4 regions of the Pseudoalteromonas sp. S3785 genome follow, and region 2 is predicted to be linked to each of the others. Evidence: predicted binding sites of a transcription regulator. Region 2 holds the regulator's gene; each other region holds the start of a gene.
What was found. Region 2 encodes sigma-54, which starts transcription at its own class of promoters, with help from an activator protein. Its sites were predicted from a motif close to GTTGGCACGNNNNTNGNNT; they were not measured.
Positions count from the first base shown of each region.

Region 1 (4,721 bases), on a different contig from region 2:
AGGTCAATGACTACATCAACACTGTTTTTACCTAAGGCTTGAATTAAATCATCTTCACGAAATATAACCTTATCAGCACCTAACTCTTCAAGCTGCTGTGCCTTACTTTTACTTGTAATAGCAATAACAAAAGCACCACGCGCTTTGGCTAATTGCACCGCTGCAGAGCCAACCCCGCCCGAGGCCCCCGTAATTAAAACAGTTTCCCCTGGCTGTGGGTTTGAGCGAAATAGCATGTTTTCGGCCGTAGAATATGAGCACGGAAAAGAGGCCAGCTCTTCATCACTATAGTTACTATTGATTTTATAAGCGTGAATCTGGCAGTCTATAATGAATTAGGTGGTGCACTTCCAATTAGAATCTAGGCCTTGTGTTTTATACAACTATTTTGATGGGTGTCACAATTAAGTTTTAGATGGGTATCCTGATTATTTTATTAATGCTTTTCATACTTATTTACTGGAAAGTGGACTTTCAAAGGGATGTGGTGGTGTATTCCCAATAAAGTATTAACTTGTTATTTACAAGCAATGCTATAGTTAGTTATATCGTTTTAGGTGTTGATTCAATAAAAAATAAATGACGAACAATATAATAATAAAAATCAATATAGTGTGGTTTCGCTTTTTTATGCTCCTGTTATTTTTACTAACAAGTAGTGCTACATATGCCAATAGCTCTTCACTAACTTCATCTGATATAAAATCAATCCAAAGCTTGCTTAGTGATATTAAAGCCAACAAGCTAGATTACCTTTTGCACCAAAAAGAGCTAACCTACGCTTATAATGTCACTAAACATAAAAAGCACAAACAGTTGCACCTTGAAGCGGCAGCCTTATATTCAGAGCTACTTTTTAGGCAAGAAAAATACACCGCACTGAGTACTCATTTGCTTGAGTACTTAAATAATACTGATCTTATTAATTATAAAAGTAGTCACCTGCTACTTTTAGAGGTTCAGCTTAAGCTTTATGCAATTAACAAAGAGCTAAGTAATGCGCAATCGCTTGCTAAGCAGCTTCAAGTGCAGGTAAAACAGCTCGCTCCTAACGATAAAATTATTGTTTTTCGTGCTATGGCCTATTACTACACCGAAACCGACGAACTTAAAAAAACATTAAATGCAGCATTAATAGGATTAGAGCTTGCTATAAAAGAAGAAGACATAGCCTCGCAGGGCTACTTTTTTAGAAAAATTGCCGACGCTTACAACTACCTCTATAAAGATGATAAAGAAAAAGCCATTTATTATGCCCAAAAAGCGGTCGATGCCTACGAGCAAACAAGCGACGGCCTATTTACGGCAAAAGCTTATTGGAGCTTAGGAAATGTATTACTGGAGGTCGGTCAGCCTAAAAACGCGCTTGTATACTTAAATAAAGCGCTGGCTTATTTTAGTAAAGTTAATATGAAAAAAGGGTTAGCCTTTGCTCAATATTCTATTGCAAATATTCAATACCTGCAGGGTAATTACGATACGGCTTTAATGCTCGCAAACAAAAACATTGCACTTGCAAGCTCCGCCGGCATTAACGATATGCATTTAGCCTCAATGATTTTATTATCAGATATTTACATTAAACAAAATTTATTAAATAAAGCCAACCAAGTAAACGACGAGGTATTTTTAAATCTCGATAAATTTAGTCGCAGCATTTATAAGGCTGATTTTTTAAGCAAACGCTATAAATTAAAGCGTCAACTTAACTACACCGAGGATGCCTTTAACGCCATTGAAGATGAGCTTGCTTATACAATAGAACATTACGAAGCCACCAGCGAAACCAATATAAAAACCTTGCAGGTTAAATTTGAAGTAAAAGAAAAAGAAGACAAGATTTTACAGCTAGAATACGAAAAAAACATAAACAAATTGCAAGCTACAGAAGAACACCAACAAAAAATAATTTGGCGGTTAAGTGCATCTATTGCCTTTATTGTGGTGCTCGTATCGCTATTTTTATTTTACCGACAAATGCGCCAACGTAAAAAATACCATGCTATAGCATTAACCGACTACCTAACTAACAGCTTAAACCGACGTGGCATACTACAAAAAGCTGATGAGTGTTTATCCCAGCAGAGCCTAGCAATAGCTATTGTCGATTTAGATTACTTTAAAGCTATTAACGACAAATTTGGCCATGATATAGGAGATTTAGTACTTGTAAAATTTGCTCAAGCAGCAAAAGACACACTAAATACTACTAACAAGTTTGGACGCTATGGCGGCGAAGAGTGGCTATTTGTTTTAAAAACACAAAACCGGGATAAAATAAGCAGCTTTTTTGAAAATCTTGAAAATAAGTTAGCGCAGTACTGTAGTCATATTGAGGCATTGCCAAGTAAAACACACGTTACCTTTAGTGCTGGCGTGGCAATAAGTCATGCTAAAAGCGACTCACTTAGCGAGCTAATTAAACGTGCAGACCAACAACTCTATAAAGCAAAAGAAAATGGCAGAAACCAAATAGCAATCGCGTAAATATACGTTATTACTGCCCTTCTATAATCATTTGTTTTATTTTTATCGCTTTTTCAAAGTGATCTAACTTATGGGTGTGTATCCACCACGTAGCGGCTTGCATCAGCAGCTCTGGATTGTCGTTTTTATTTGCAAAAAAAGCGTAAAAAGAAAGACCTACGTTTTCGCCTTTGGCTGCTATTTTTTTATCGCATACAGCTATAATTTTTGCTTTTAGTTCTTTCTGCATACATACCTTATTTAATTGTATTTTAATTATCTAAATATACCGTTTAAAAAACTAACAATTAGCTGTAAAAGACTTCTATCAACAATACTATGATTCTCAAACTCTTTATTAGGCGTATTTACTTTTGTAGCTTTGCATTCATTATCTAGTGGCTCATATTTATGTAAATCGGTTTCATAAGCTATATCGGCTTGCTCCATACATTTTGCAGAGCCCGCATAAGGCTGAGCAGCACAGCCAGTTAAAAATATACACAACAATAATAAAGCTACAAACGCTTTCATAATCAATCCTATTTAAAGCACCCTTCTGCCTTAGATTATAGCTACAAAGTTACTTATTTAATCGGCTATCAAAACAAGTAGGTCAATAAAAAACACACCTACTTCATCGAAAAAGGTATCCTCTTTAGCATCCTTTTTTAATTGAGCACTTATACATTCATTATAAACTTCTGAGCTTGTTTGGGAGCCATTTAGCTCAGTCACTTCAGCTTCTTTTATACATAAGCTTCGATCAGAATGCGAAGCTGTACTACATGCACTTAACAATGCACACAGTAACAGTGCTGTAATGGGGGTTTTTATATTCATCCTTAAACAATCCTGTTAACTAAAGTTTTATAAACCACATATGTAAATGACTATATAAAACCTGTACCTAAATAATGCCATCACTTTATCACTTCACTAAAATATACAACCAGTAAATATTTGTAAGTATCTGTAGAACTAAAACCTGAAAATATTGCATTAGTTTGCTTGTAAAAATTACAGACCGTTTATTTTATAGCTGATTAAAAAACACATAAACAACTAAAAATCAATAGGTTAAAGTTTGGCATCTAGTTTGCTTTGTTAATGACATAAGCAATTTGAGAACAAGTAAAAGGATTAATTATGAATATTTTTGAAGCGCTACGTTACGATCACGATAAACAACGTAAATTGGTAGATGCACTTATTGAAACTCATGGCGATACGGATGAGCGCCACACGTTAATGAGTGAACTTAAAACAGAACTTGAAGATCACGCCAAATTTGAAGAACGCTTTTTTTATAATCCACTGATGTGCGATGACTTAACTCAAGAAAAGGCGCGTCATAGTGTTGCTGAACATCACGAAATAGATGAGTTAGTTGAGCAATTAGAAGACACTAAAATGAGCTCATCTGTATGGCTTAAAACAGCGAAAAAGCTTAATGAATTAGTACACCACCATTTAAGCGAAGAAGAACGTGAAGTATTTCAACTTGCTGGAAAAGCATTAACTGAAAATCAAAAAGAAACATTAGCAAAACGCTACAACAAAGCAATGCACTAAATATTGTAAACCGACTTCCATACACTCCCTGTGTACTTATTGGTTATAAGCCTATGGCTTATAACCATTTTTTTTGCTTAATACTTATACTGTGTATTTAACGTCTTGATCACGTAATAAGTAAAGTGCAAAACATGCTGCCCACATTGGCCACGCTGTAAAAAACAATAAGTTATTAAAGCCATCAATATACTGATTATAAGATGAAAGTGTAGAAAGGCCATGCATCACAAAAATGATTCCGTATGTAAGGCGCTTATTAATACCCGCCATAAATGCTAAAACCAAAACAAGTTGTACAGCACCTATAACGTAAGCAATTATATCCGTAGAACCACTAATACCATAAAAATGTTCAAATATACGTGCGCTATGTCCAGGGTTAACAAACTTATCGAATGTCCACATTATCATTACAATAAACACCCCTAAACGCAAAGAGAAGAGTGACCATTGCAAACGGTTTTGCACATCAGAGTTAATTGTACCTGTCATAAAACTTCCTTAAAAAAATATTAATAAACGTTGAAGTAAGCTAGACCGTATAACTGAGCTTTTATTTCAAAAAAGAGTAATTTTTTTCAATACATGTTTGATGAACCTATAAGTTTATAAAAATAAATTAATAACACACAGGTTTCATTAAAATAGACTATGCTTAAAAAAACCATACAAAGCAG
Region 1 is NZ_PNCT01000039.1:23,555-28,275, forward strand. It holds partial or broken gene CWC17_RS10760 (zinc-binding dehydrogenase) at 1-317, opposite strand, end outside; gene CWC17_RS10765 (tetratricopeptide repeat-containing diguanylate cyclase) at 580-2,487, shown strand; gene CWC17_RS10770 (DUF6500 family protein) at 2,498-2,716, opposite strand; gene CWC17_RS10775 (putative periplasmic lipoprotein) at 2,743-3,000, opposite strand; gene CWC17_RS10780 (hypothetical protein) at 3,058-3,309, opposite strand; gene CWC17_RS10785 (hemerythrin domain-containing protein) at 3,616-4,041, shown strand; gene CWC17_RS10790 (hypothetical protein) at 4,126-4,536, opposite strand.
Region 1: CWC17_RS10785 (hemerythrin domain-containing protein) is a predicted target of sigma-54. The motif match lies at 3,553-3,571, and genes of this name have one in related genera.

Region 2 (4,721 bases):
AATGCAGCACGCGTTATACTCAGTGCGTTATTCATCGGCTGTATGGTTTGGCTTTGGTACCCTTATTTTACGCAAAGCAATGTAGCGCCAGAGCAAGAACCAGAAGTCATTGCAAAGCCTGATTACACCGCTATAGAGCTTAAGCAAACAGCCTATGACGAGCAAGGTAAAATTAGCCATAAAGTTACAGCAGCTAAAATGGAGCTGTACCAACAACTTGGTTTTACATTTTTTGAAAAACCTATTTTTACTTTATATAACGAAACACAAACTTGGCGAATAAACGCTGACGAAGCAACGCTTTACGAAGATAAACAACTTATTTTAGAAGGCAACGTGGTTGCCAAAAATTTAGTTGATAACGCCATGATAGATAACATCAATGCCGACAACATCGAAGTCGACATTAAAGCGCTAACAATGCGCTCTGAGCAGCCAGTGGTTGTCACTGGGCCAAATTTAAAGATTATCGGTAAAGGCCTTGAAGCCGATTTGAAAACCGAAGTAATAAAACTAATTAACCATACGCGAACAATATATTATGACCAATAAACTCTCTAAAATACTTATTATCCCATCGCTGATGCTTGCATGTAGCGCTTCTGCTGCTGAGCCTGCTGCTCAACCGCCAGCAAACCAAATTTCTATTAGTGCAGACCGTCAAGAAGGTCAACTTAAAGAAAACGTAGGTATTTTTGAAAAAAACGTCGAAATTGTGCATGGGAACCGCAAAATTACAGCCGACCGACTCGAAGTACATAAACGTGAAGACCTAGGGGATAACAAACAACTGCTTATTGCCACTGGCAGCCCTGCCTACTTCGAAGAAAAACAAGACGATGGTACCGTAATGAGTGCCAGTGCAAACGAAGTACGTTACGACGTAGCAAAGCGCTTTTTAACACTTGTTGGGGATGCCGAAGTCGCGCAAGCCGGTCAAAAAATTAATGCTAAAAGTATTACCTACGATATGCAGCAGCAACTTATTAGCGCAGAAAAAGACGAAAACTCAACGGATCGTGTCCACACAATTTTAGTGCCTGTTGAAGCAAATATTAAAGAAAAAACAGGTAACGAAGGTCAACCATGAGCACCTTAAAAGCAGAACTATTAGCAAAAAGCTATAAAGGCCGCCAAGTTGTAAAAAATGTAGGCCTTGAGGTAGAAGCCGGCAGCATAGTGGGCTTATTAGGCCCTAATGGCGCAGGTAAAACCACCACCTTTTACATGATTGTAGGGTTAGTACCTAGCGACAAAGGTAAAATATCTATTGATGATAACGATATAACGTTATTACCTATGCACAGTCGTGCTCGCTTAGGCATTGGCTATTTGCCGCAAGAGTCATCTATATTTAGAAAGCTAACAGTTTATCAAAATTTAATGGCTATTTTAGAAACGCGCAAAGAGCTAAATAAAGCCGCGCGAGAAGAAACGCTTAACAACTTACTTGATGAATTTAGCATTCAACATATACGTGATAGCCAAGGTATGGCACTTTCTGGTGGCGAACGCCGCCGTGTAGAGATAGCCAGAGCACTCGCAGCGAACCCTAAATTTATTTTGTTGGATGAGCCTTTTGCTGGTGTTGATCCGATTTCAGTGTTAGATATAAAGAAAATAATAGAACATCTTAAAAATCGTGGCATTGGCGTATTAATTACCGATCACAATGTAAGAGAAACCCTTGATGTTTGTGAAAAAGCCTACATTGTTTCTCATGGGGAGCTAATTGCATCTGGCACCCCAGAACACGTATTAAATGACAAAACTGTACGCGATGTTTATTTAGGCGAGCAATTTAGGCTGTAACATTTAAGCCACACCTACAAGCATCTGCTAATATTAATTATAACAACATAAAAGGATTGTTAGAGATACATGAGGCAATCATTACAGCTGCGCATGGGCCAGCAACTTACAATGACTCCACAATTGCAACAAGCGATTCGCTTGCTGCAGCTCAGTACATTGGATCTCCAGCAAGAAATACAAGAAGCACTTGATAGCAACCCGCTATTAGAAGTAGAAGAGCAAGATTACACGGAAGAGTCGGCTGGAAAAAATGAACAAAAAGCAGATACGGATGATGTAACCGTAAGCGCATCGGCTGATGATACAACCAGTGAATACGAGCAAGACAGTGGTGAAGCTTTAAATAAAGACACTGTTAGCGATGATATGGCGATGGATGTAACTTGGGATGAGTACATGAGTGCAGCCCCTGCGGCATCCTCAGGCCCAATGCCAGAAGATGAGTCTATTTATCAGGGCGCCTCTACTGAAACGCTACATGAGTACTTAATGTGGCAACTTCAGCTTACTCCTTTTAGCCCAACTGACGAAGCCATTGCTATAGCCATTGTAGAAGCTGTAGATGACTCGGGTATTTTAACGCTAAGTTGTGAAGAGATTTTAGAAAGCTTTAACCAAGAAAACGATGACGACGTTGAAGTTGAACTGGATGAAATAGAAGCCGTTTTAAAACGTATTCAATTATTCGACCCTGTAGGTATAGCCGCGCGGAGCTTACAGGAGTGCTTGTGTATTCAGCTTAACCAGTTTGATAAAGACACCCCTTTTATAGAACAAACTAAAATGATCTTAACCGATCACATTGATCTATTAGCGGCACGCGACTATCGTACATTAATGAAAAAGACTAAGCTTAAAGAAGACGAGCTTAAAGAGGTCATGACTCTTATACATACCCTCAACCCAAAACCTGCAGACACAATAGTAAGGGAAGAGTCTGAGTATGTCATACCGGATGTGTCAGTTAAAAAAATTAAGGGCCGTTGGGTGGTAGAGCTAAACCCAGATAGCATGCCAAAAATACGCGTAAATAGTCAGTATGCGGCCATGTCACGTACCGTAAAATCAAGTGGAGATAGCCAGTTTATTCGCTCTCATCTGCAAGAAGCTAAATGGTTTATAAAAAGTCTTGAAAGCAGAAACGACACGCTGCTAAAAGTAACAAACTGTATTGTAAAACAGCAACAAGCGTTTTTTGAACATGGCCCCGAAGCCATGAAACCAATGGTTTTAAACGATGTTGCTGAAATGGTAGAAATGCACGAATCAACAATTTCGCGTGTTACTACGCAAAAATATATGCATACGCCACGTGGTATTTTTGAGCTTAAATATTTTTTCTCAAGCCACGTAAGCACCGAAAACGGTGGCGAATGTTCGTCAACCGCAATACGTGCCTTAATTAAAAAGCTAATTGCCGCGGAAAACTCAGCCAAACCATTGAGTGATAGTAAAATTGCGGATATATTGGCAGAGCAAGGAATTAAAGTAGCTAGACGCACAATAGCAAAATACCGTGAATCGCTAGCTATTCCACCGTCAAATCAGAGAAAGAGTTTGATATAAGACGTAAAAAACAAAGAGGAAATGCTTATGCAACTAAACCTAACTGGTCGTCACGTAGAAGTAACTGATTCACTTAGAGACTATGTAAATAATAAATTTGCAAAGCTAGAAAGGCACTCAGATCATATTAGCAATGTGCATGTCATTCTCGATGTAGAAAAACTCAACCAAAAAGCAGAAGCGACTATTCATGTAAGCGGCGCAGATTTATTTGCCTCAACAGAGCACCAAGATATGTATGCTGCTATAGACTCGTTGATTGACAAGCTCGATCGTCAAGTCATAAAACATAAAGAGAAGCTTGCTAGACACTAATATTATGAAATTAAGTACATTAGTATGCCAGGACTGCAGCAAAGCTGCGGTCCTTTTTAGTAGTAAAAAAAGAATTTTAGAATTTATCAGTGAGCTTGCTCATGAAAAGCTCCCTTACTTACCACAACAGGATATTCTTAATGCGCTAGCCAGCAGAGAAAAACTAGGTAGTACGGGTATTGGCCGCGGTATCGCAATTCCGCATGGTAGAATGGGTGGCGTAGAAGAACCGCTTGCGTTAGTACTCGTTAGTGACAAGCCTGTAAACTTTGATGCTATTGATAACTGTCCTGTTGATATTTTTGTTGCACTCATCGTACCAGATGGCGATAACCAGCAGCACCTAAAGACTCTAGCAACCATAGCTGATAAACTGAGCAATAAAGAATTTTGCAAACAGCTGCGAAGCGCTAAAACCGATGCAGAACTGTATCAAGTAATTGTTGATCAATCGTAGTAAATACTAAGGGCTATAAATGGAGTTAATAATCATAAGCGGCCGTTCCGGTTCAGGTAAATCGGTTGCTTTACGCGTGGTTGAAGATTTAGGTTATTATTGCGTAGATAATATCCCGGTCAACCTGCTGCCCTCTTTAGTACGTAGTGTTTCAGATAACTATGACAAAATAGCTGTTAGTATCGATGTTCGTAATATCCCCAAAGAGCAAGACGAGTTTAACGATATTCTTGAATACCTACCGGACTTTGCTAAACCCACTCTGTTTTATTTAGACAGTGATGATCAAACACTCATAAAACGTTTTTCAGAAACACGCAGATTACATCCTTTATCCATCGATTCATTGCCGCTCGACTTAGCAATAAAAAAAGAAAAAGAGCTGCTTGATGTACTTGTAACCCGCGCAGACTTTATGCTTGATACGACTGATTTAAGTGTTCACCAATTGGCTGAGTCAATTCGCGAAAAAATACTCGGAAAAAAAGATAAACAACTAATTGTAACGTTTGAATCGTTTGGTTTTAAACACGGCATACCTAAAGAAGCTGATTATGTATTTGATGCT
Region 2 is NZ_PNCT01000005.1:45,656-50,376, reverse strand. It holds gene kdsC (3-deoxy-manno-octulosonate-8-phosphatase KdsC) at 1-1, shown strand, start outside; gene lptC (LPS export ABC transporter periplasmic protein LptC) at 1-552, shown strand, start outside; gene lptA (lipopolysaccharide transport periplasmic protein LptA) at 542-1,090, shown strand; gene lptB (LPS export ABC transporter ATP-binding protein) at 1,087-1,812, shown strand; gene CWC17_RS01695 (RNA polymerase factor sigma-54) at 1,882-3,381, shown strand; gene hpf (ribosome hibernation promoting factor) at 3,409-3,696, shown strand; gene CWC17_RS01685 (PTS sugar transporter subunit IIA) at 3,701-4,153, shown strand; gene rapZ (RNase adapter RapZ) at 4,173-4,721, shown strand, end outside.

Region 3 (4,721 bases), on a different contig from region 2:
GTGGACGTACTTCGCAGGCTATTAAGCGTTTAATTGGCTTACAAGCAAAAACAGCCCGTGTAATACGCGACGGCAAAGAGCAAGATATAGACATTAGTGATGTGAAAAAGGGCGACCATGTACGGGTACGCCCAGGCGAAAAAATCCCGGTAGATGGTGATGTCCTCGAAGGTAGCAGCAGATTAGATGAATCTATGCTCACGGGTGAGCCTATGCCTGTGAGTAAACAAACCGGCGACAAAGTAGTTGCTGGCAGCATTAATAAAAGCGGCACATTATTATTTGAAGCCACACATATAGGCCAAGAAACAACCCTTGCCAATATTATTAATATGGTAAAACGTGCGCAAAACTCTAAGCCTTCAATAGGGCGATTAGCCGATGTTATTTCAGGCATATTTGTGCCCACAGTAATGATAATTGCGATATTAGCAGCCCTTGCATGGCTAAATTTTGGTCCAGCCCCTTCAATTGCTTATGCGGTGGTAGCGTTAACCACCGTGCTGATTATTGCATGCCCGTGTGCGCTGGGTTTAGCAACGCCTATGTCGGTAATGGTGGGAATAGGTAAAGCCGCCGTGTTTGGCATATTAATTCGCAATGGCGAGTCACTGCAAACTACCTCCAAAATTACTACCATGATTTTAGATAAAACCGGCACCATTACCCAAGGTGCACCCCAAGTAACAGATGTTGTAACGTTTAATAACGCAGATGAAAATAACGTAATGCAATTAGTTGCAAGCCTCGAAAGTAGCTCTGAGCACCCTCTGGCAGAGGCTATTATGCAGCACGCTAAAAAACAAAACGTCACCTTGAGTAAAGCGACTGACTTTGACGCCATTACTGGCAAAGGTGTAAGCGGTAAGGTGAATGAGCAGACTTTGTTATTTGGTAATAAAGCGCTTATGGATAAATACGAGATTGCTGTTGATGAGGCCGCTGAGCAAGCACACACCTTTGCAAAAGAAGCTAAAACGCCGATGTACTTTGCCTGTAATAACCAACTTATGGCCTTAATTGCGGTGGCGGACCCGCTAAAAGAAGACTCAGTACAGGCAATTAAGCGCCTGCAAAATGAAGGTATTCATCTAGTAATGCTCACTGGCGATAATAAAGCGACCGCACACGCTGTGGCTAAAAAAGTCGGTATTGATGATTTTATCGCAGAAGTGTTACCAGAGGATAAAGTAAATGAAGTCACTAAACGCCAGCAGCAAGGCGAAATTGTAGGTATGACGGGTGATGGGATCAATGATGCCCCCGCGCTTGCTAAGGCAGATGTCGGTTTTGCGATTGGTACAGGTACCGATGTAGCCATAGAAAGCGCCGATATTACCTTAATGCGTGGCTCGCTGCATGGCCTTGCTGATGCTATTGCCATTAGCAGCGCAACAATTAAAAACATTAAACAAAACTTGTTTGGTGCCTTTATTTATAACGTTGCGGGCATTCCTATTGCTGCCGGTGTGTTGTATCCCTTTATTGGTGTGCTACTAAATCCTGTAGTAGCGGGCGCAGCTATGGCGCTTTCATCACTGACTGTCGTCACCAATGCTAATCGCTTACGTTTTTATAAACCCAATAAGCGCTAAGGAGTCGATAATGTTAATCATAAATTTACTGGGTGCAGTATTAATTGTGGCCATTATTTATTGGTTTTGGCTTTATAAGCCAAAGCAAATACACAGTAATGACAATACGCAAACCATAGTGGTAGATAACGGCGTTTATCAACCAAGTCATATAAAGGTGGCGGCCAATAAAAAAGTAACACTTACATTTGATAGAAAAGACAGTGCACCGTGCGCCGAAACTATGGTGTTCCCGCAGCTTGATGTAAGTGAAAGCCTTGCAATGGGAGAGAATAGAATCACTTTGCCTGCACTTGAAGCAGGTGAGTACGACTTTCATTGCCAAATGAAAATGTATAAAGGTAAGTTAATCGCTGAGTAACCAGTGAGTTGATGAAGTAACATTAATACGGTCTAACTTTATGTTGAGCTAAACAACGGGTTATGTCGTATTAGTGTTATTTAAACACACTAGATTATTTAATGAATAACTTAAACCCTAAAAAATTACTAAACAGTAAGTGGACTGCTACCCCAGCTATTAATAAAGAAAAACACTTTATAATTGTAGAAGTAGAATACGATGAAGAAGGTAATGTAATCGAATGTATTACCGAGTCGGTGTTTTCTAAAAATCAGTACTCAATACGCTGGCGAGATTTAAAAGACACACAAAAATGGCGTCAAGGCTGGAAGTAGTTAAATTGTTTTTATACTTTAAAAAACGCCAATTTGTTATGCCCAACTAAATGCAATGCGCTCCCTTTTTAATCCCTGCCTTTTACTAAATTCGCCATTTGGCAACAAATGCCTGTTTTTTACAGGCTTGCCGTGCTTTTAGAAAATAAACGCCAAATATTTCGTAAATATTCTTATATTTCAATTGTTTATAATTTAGGTTTTATAGCGTTTAATTGTTTTAATTAAGCTGTTCAGCTCTAGTTTATTCTTAAACTTCCCCACATTATGTTTTTAGTTAGCTTTTAGCTCACGTGTGGCTTTTTTATAAATAATAAGTTATTGATTTTAAAAGTTTATTTTAATTGGCTCATCAGGCTGTTGCAAAAAAGCAACAAAAACACCTCTCGAAACTTCATCTATACATGCACTTTTCATGTAACTCATTGTTTATCAATTAAAAATAAAAGATGGCATTGAAGTTGTAATAGCTAAGCTGTATTAAGCAAACGTGGGTAACGCCAATTGGCTACTCCCCTAACCCTATGAAGGATTTCATTATGAAAAAGGCACAATCAACATTGGTATTAATGGCTTTAGCCTCTTCATCAGCGGCTTTTGCAGTAACAGATTTTGACACACTCGATAAAGATGGCAGTGGCACATTAAGCCCGTTAGAAGCATCTGCTGATGCTGAATTAATGAGTCAGTTTACAAAACTTGATACTGACAAAAACAACGAGCTATCTAAGAGTGAGTTCGACAAAGCATAAGTGAGTGCTTTGAGTAGTTAACGCCCAGTGACACGTTAATTCTGAGTTGCCAAAGACAACCTAAGTAAGCAAGGGAGCTTACCATAAAGAATAACAAGGACAGTGTAATACACAGGGCATTTTATTATAAACGCATAGCGAAGGAATCGATATGTAAAAGCGATACCCAACTTTGCTTGCAATAGTGCTGGTATTTTCTGGCACATTTGCAAAGTTTGATACCAACACAAACGGTAAACTTTTTTAAGCAAAGGTTTTACAAGCGCAGACGGTTAATGCGCTGTGGTGTAAGCATAGTTCTGAGTTGCCAAAGACAACCTAAATAGGCAAGGGAGCCTATTAAAAAGAATAACAAGGAAGTGAATTGTAACCACCTCAGCGCAAATTTATACAGGTAATGCATATTATTGAAGGATTACATTATGACTAAGCTGAAAACAACATTTGTACTTATCACCTTGGTGTCATCATCGGTGGTATTGGCAAATACAGAGTTTAAAACACCTATGCAAGGCGAAGGTGATTTAGCAAACCAAAGTGATCATTCAGCAGAACAAATAATGCAGCAATTAAATATGCAAAGCCGAAATGGCGTTACCGAAAATGACTTTTTTGAATATTAACAATTACCCCTTAATGGATCTTCGAAAAGGATTTCTCACCCTTAATCTGGTTATTATGCCTAAGGAACGATTATGAAAACAGTAAATAAAACGCTAGCACTTGCTGCTCTTTTATCATCTTCAGCAGCCTTTGCTGCGGTAGATTTTAACTCTTTTGATGCTGACGGCGATGGCGTTATTAGCAAATCAGAAGCACAGGCTAATGCTCAGTTAGTTCAGCTATTTGATAAGTTAGATACAGATGGAAATGGTGAGCTTTCTCAGCAAGAGTTTTCAAAGGTACAATAAAATTAGGCGCATACGTAGGTTTACGCACTAACCAAACGTTTAAAGATCATACTCACCAAGCAGCTAAGTATTTAATACTTAGCTGCTTTTTTGTGCGCCTAATAAAATATAAATGCCGTTTTATCACCAAAAGGGTGCAATTCCAATTATGTTAATTAATAACCTATTGATTTTAAACAGTATATTTATGTGGTTTTAAACTTGCTTAGTTAACGCTAGAGCAACTGGGTGAGTAAACAATTATGGCGCGAATGAGTTATATGAGTAGCGTTGAGCGCTACCATGAGTATGAGCAAGTAATACACAGCTTGCTTGACTCTATTTTAATGAGTATTGAAGATGGGCTTAACAAAAATCGAGATACGCGTTTTTTAGTAAAGCAATACCCCTTTTTAGAGCTGCAATATTGTTTAAACGAACCTGGGCTTCAGCTAGGCAATAATGTGTGCTTTAAGCGTGCTTATAAAAAATTAGCCGAGCAAGGTAATCAGCAAGATTTAAGTGAGCGCCCTTACTTTTTACAATCTAAACAAACCGATTCGGTGTGCTTTACCGATCCGTATATTTCTATCGCAACTAATCATTTATGTATTTCGGCTATTAAAGAGCTGAAAAAGCCAATTAACCAGCAACATTATTTAGTGCTAGACGTATGCTTAACCCAGTTAATTGAGTTTGTAATGGGAGACAGCGCGCGTGCTGGTATTTCGCCTTATTTTAAAGCGGGTTATGGGGTGATTGTGGCGTGTTTATTTACTTTGGTTCTCTTTTTACTGAGCATCGTA
Region 3 is NZ_PNCT01000003.1:55,642-60,362, forward strand. It holds gene CWC17_RS00735 (heavy metal translocating P-type ATPase) at 1-1,595, shown strand, start outside; gene CWC17_RS00740 (cupredoxin domain-containing protein) at 1,606-1,956, shown strand; gene CWC17_RS00745 (TIGR02450 family Trp-rich protein) at 2,058-2,273, shown strand; gene CWC17_RS00750 (EF-hand domain-containing protein) at 2,813-3,025, shown strand; gene CWC17_RS00755 (hypothetical protein) at 3,448-3,648, shown strand; gene CWC17_RS00760 (EF-hand domain-containing protein) at 3,721-3,936, shown strand; gene CWC17_RS00765 (EAL-associated domain-containing protein) at 4,179-4,721, shown strand, end outside.
Region 3: CWC17_RS00750 (EF-hand domain-containing protein) is a predicted target of sigma-54. The motif match lies at 2,722-2,740, and genes of this name have one in related genera.

Region 4 (4,721 bases), on a different contig from region 2:
GCCTTGCATAAAAGGACTTTTAACTTCGCGCTCAACAGTAGCTCCGTTTGGTACGCGGCCGACGGTTGGGGTATTAATTACTACTTTGCTACCATCAAGCCCTTGTGCACCTAACCCCCCTACTATTAAGCTGCCTTGTGCTATGGCGTATACGTTACCATCAACCCCTTTCAAGAAAGTTTGTAGTAATGTGCCGCCACGTAAACTCCCTGCACTGCCAATAGAGGAAACCGTAATATCAATTGTTTGCCCTGGCTTTCTGAACGGCGGCAGCTCAGCATGAACTGCCACTGCTGCTACGTTTTTAATTTTAGGGCTTTGCGTTGAAGGTAAGGTAATACCAAAACTGTTTAACATGCCCCTAAAACTTTGTTGCGTGTAAGAGTTTTGCTCCCCTGTGCCAGGTAGCCCCACCACTAAACCATAGCCTACCAATTGGTTGGCACGGACCCCTTCAACCATAGAAACATCTTTTATTCGTTCCGCGCTGGCAGAAAATTGCCAGCCTAGCAGTATGATCAAAATAAACGCTTTAATGTTTTTCATACTACTATCCTTTAAAATGGAAACAACGAGCTACTGAAGAAACGTGTTAACCACCCTGGGCTTTGCGCCTCTTGTGTTTGCCCTTTTCCTGAATACTGGATGCGGGCATTCGCAATTCTATTCGACTCAACCGTGTTATCGGCGCTTACATCTTGCGGGCGAACTAGCCCTTCGAGCCTAATAAACTCTTCGCCAGTGTTAAGTGTTAGCCATTTTTCGCCACGGATAACTAAGTTACCATTGGGTAAAACACGCATAACATTTACAGAAATATCACCCACTAAACTGTTCGACTGATTTGATTTAGAGTCACCGGTAAATGATGAATCACTACCAATACCAAACTGAATACTGTCGCCACCTATATTGACAGGTAAGCCACCTAATCCAATAATGGGGTCCAAACTGGCGTCGGTTTCTTTGTCAGTTTCAGTTTTTGCGGCTTTTGTAGCTTGTGTTGACTCTTCAAGCTTAACGGTAATTATATCGCCTGTTCTAAGCGCTTTTTTATCTGAATACAGGTCATTAAATGTGTTGGTATTAAATAGCGAACCTGTTGCAACAACAGGCTCTGCTACGGGCTCTGGGTACATGGGTGCGTAGTATGGGTCGTCTTGAACCACTTCACTATTTTGCGTAGAAACACAGCCACTTAAAAATAAGGTGCCTGCAGCAAATAAAATAACTTTACGCATAACTATCCCCTTGTGCACGATTATAACTGTTGATTGATGTAGCTCATCATTTCGTCAACGGCTGAGATTACTTTTGAATTCATTTCGTAAACACGTTGTGTTTCGATAAGGTTTACCAGTTCTTCTGTTACATTAACGTTTGATGTTTCAAGCGAACCCTGAATAATAGTACCCAACCCTTCTACGCCTGGATTACCTTGCACAGGCGCACCACTAACAGCCGTTTCGGTGTAAAGGTTTTGACCAATTGGCTCAAGACCAGATGGATTAATAAAGTCGCTAATTGTTAGCTGACCAATCACCACATTATCGGCTTGCCCTGCAACACGTACAGATACTTCACCATCTTGAGAAACCGTAATTGATTGCGCATCATCGGGAACATTCATTTCGGGCTGAACAACAAAGCCAGCGCCTGAAGTAACAATGCGGCCGTCTTCATCGGTAGTAAATTGTCCATTACGCGAATAGGCAATATTGCCATCAGGTTGCAACACTTCAAAAAAGCCTTCGCCTGAGATCATCCAATCAAGTGAGTTTTCAGTGGTAAGCATATTGCCTTGCGTAAACTCTTTTTGGTTAGCAACCACTTTTGCACCGGCACCAAGCATTAGGCCTGATGGTAACTCAGTATCTTGTGATGATCGCCCGCCAGGTTGGTTGATGTTTTGATACAGTAAATCTTCAAAAATAGCGCGGCTCTTTTTGTAACCTACGGTACTGGCATTCGCCAAATTATTTGAAATAACTGAAATATCAGTTTGTTGAGCGTCTAGCCCTGTTTTACTTATCCACAATGCAGGATTCATAAGTATGCCCTCATTTTAAAGTTAAACTATGCGCATCAACTGATCTTGACGTTCGTCAATCTCTTCAGCTGTTTTCATTAGTTTTACTTGTAACTCAAATTGACGTTGGTGGTTGATCATATCGACCATTTCGTGAACTGGATTAACGTTAGACATTTCCAGTGCACCACTTAATACTTTTACATTTTCAGAGGTATCAACGGTTTGCCCAGGTACTGGTCTAAATAAACCATCGTTACCTTTTTCAAGCTGCCTGCTGTTTCCTTCAACAACACGTAGCGTGTCTACTTCTTCTAAAAAATTGGCTGGTGCGCCTTGCGGGCGAACCTGAATGGCGCCATCTGCACTAAAGCTTATTTTTTCAATAGGGACAGGTAGAATTACGGGGCCACCTTCGCCAATAACTTGACGACCATGGCTCGTTACTAACATGCCTTGTGCAGTAATGTTCAGCGTACCGACTTTAGTGTAGGCTTCATTCCCTGACTCATCTTGAACAGCGAGCCAGGCGTTATCGCTCATGGCAATGTCTAAATCTCGCCCTGTTTCTATTATGCCGCCAGAGGTCATGTTAGAACCAGGTCGCTCTTGCATAGAAAACACTCGGGTCGGCAAGCCCTCGCCGAATGCTTGCATAGAACGCGCTTGCGCGAAGTCAGCTTTAAAACCTGTGGTATTTGCGTTTGCCAAATTATTGGCTTTAAGTGCAAGCCCCTGTAGGCTTTGCTTAGCGCCAGAGGCCGCAATGTAGACCATTTTGTCCATAACATCGACTCACATAAAAAATCTCTGAGTTGATAAATGCAAAATAGATGCCAGATTAAATTTGACGCAATATAAGAAAGGTATTGAACGGTTCAGCTAGGCTATTTTTGTGGTATTAGGTATAAAAAAGGCTGCAAAAATGCAGCCTTAAAATCTTAACCAAAAATAAGGTTAACTTATCGAATCTGCAAAATACTTTGCTGAATTGTTGAGTTAACTTCAAGCGCTCGAGAGTTTGCTTGGTAGTTACGTTGAGCGGTAATCAAATCAACTAATTCGTTTGTTAAGTTGGTATTTGATTGCTCAAGTGCAGATGAATTAATACTACCAAAAGTACCCGAGCCTGCTTCACCGGCTACCGGCTCGCCAGAGTCAATACTTTGCTTCCAGCTGGTATCGCCTACTTGCGATAAACCTTGTGAGTTTGGAAAACGTACCATAGCCACTTGCCCTAAGTAGGTTGAATCACCATTACTGTACGAGGCCACAATTTTACCGTCTGTACCAATATCAATACCCGCTAAACGACCGACTGTAGAGCCATCTTGGTCAAGGGCTTTTACTTCAAAACCACTTGAGTACTGAGTGGGAATACGTCCTGCTGTGTTATTTTCATCGCGCCAATTTAACTCAATACCCGTGCTTGGAAATGTCGCGCCGTTATCAAGCATTGACGATAAACCAGTGCCTGCACCTGCCGGTAAATTAATTTCGTCAAATGTTGTAGCGTTAGTATTTGCTATACCGTTGGTTGTTGCAGGTAAACCACTAGAGTCGAAGCCAAGTGTAGCTATCGGTGTATAAGGTGTAGTTGTTTGTTCTGCACCTGATGTACCATCTACAACTTTCCCATCTAAGGTGGCGTATACCTCCCAGCTGTTATCAGTACCACCTGCAGCAGCGTCTTCTTCTTTAACAAAAAAGTACTGAAGAATATGCGGCTCACCTAATGAGTCGTAAACGGTTGTAGACGTTGACGAGTTATACGTACCATTTGATGTAGGGTCAAAAGCAAGGCCTGTAGCATCTGCTGTTGCATCTAAATTAAATGACAAAAATACGTTTTCCGTAGCACGAGGCGAACCAGATGAATCAGGAATTTGAATTGGGTTAGTTGTACTTAGACTTACCGATGTGGTGTCCCCACTTGATGCATCAACCGGAAAAGCTTGTAAGTAATTACCTTTGGCGTCAACCATAAAATTGTCTTGATTTAGCTTAAATGCACCTGCACGAGTATAGGTTAAATCTTGCGACGAAATATCATCGGTCATTGCAAAGTAACCTTCGCCGGTAATCGCTAAGTCTAACGAGTTGTTAGTAAATTGCAGTGAGCCTTGATGAAATTGCTGTGCAACCATAGTTGTTTGCACACCATCACCATTTTTGGTTTTACCTGCGCTAAACACAGATGCAGCATATACATCAGCAAATTCAGCCCGCGATTCTTTAAAACCAGTGGTATTTACGTTAGCAATATTATTTGCTGTTACGTCTAAGTCTTTTTGAGCGGCAGCTAGGCCTGTAAGTGCGATATTAAAGCTCATAATTCACCTCTAACTTTTAATCTAATAGCCTGCTAGCAGGCGAAATACTTTTAAATGGTTATGCGATCTCTGCGACATCTGTCAACCTAACCGCACCCTCTTTGGTGTTAATAATAATGCCACTAGAGCCGTTGATATTAACGCTTTCAATATTTTTGAATGTGGCTACCGGTAAGCTTGAAAACTCGCCGTTGGTACTGCCCTCTGCAGTAATCGTGTATTCGCCCTCTGGTAGGCGTTCGCCAGATTCATTATTCCCATCCCAACTAAAGCGCACAGCACCCGCTGCTTGCGAACCCATATCGATAGTTCTAACCAGTTGCCCAGAGGCATCTGTGACTTTAATTTTTAAATTATCA
Region 4 is NZ_PNCT01000021.1:5,217-9,937, reverse strand. It holds gene CWC17_RS05640 (flagellar basal body P-ring protein FlgI) at 1-546, opposite strand, end outside; gene flgH (flagellar basal body L-ring protein FlgH) at 558-1,241, opposite strand; gene flgG (flagellar basal-body rod protein FlgG) at 1,262-2,050, opposite strand; gene CWC17_RS05625 (flagellar basal body rod protein FlgF) at 2,072-2,815, opposite strand; gene flgE (flagellar hook protein FlgE) at 2,992-4,362, opposite strand; gene CWC17_RS05615 (flagellar hook assembly protein FlgD) at 4,421-4,721, opposite strand, start outside.
Region 4: CWC17_RS05625 (flagellar basal body rod protein FlgF) is a predicted target of sigma-54. The motif match lies at 2,852-2,870, and genes of this name have one in related genera.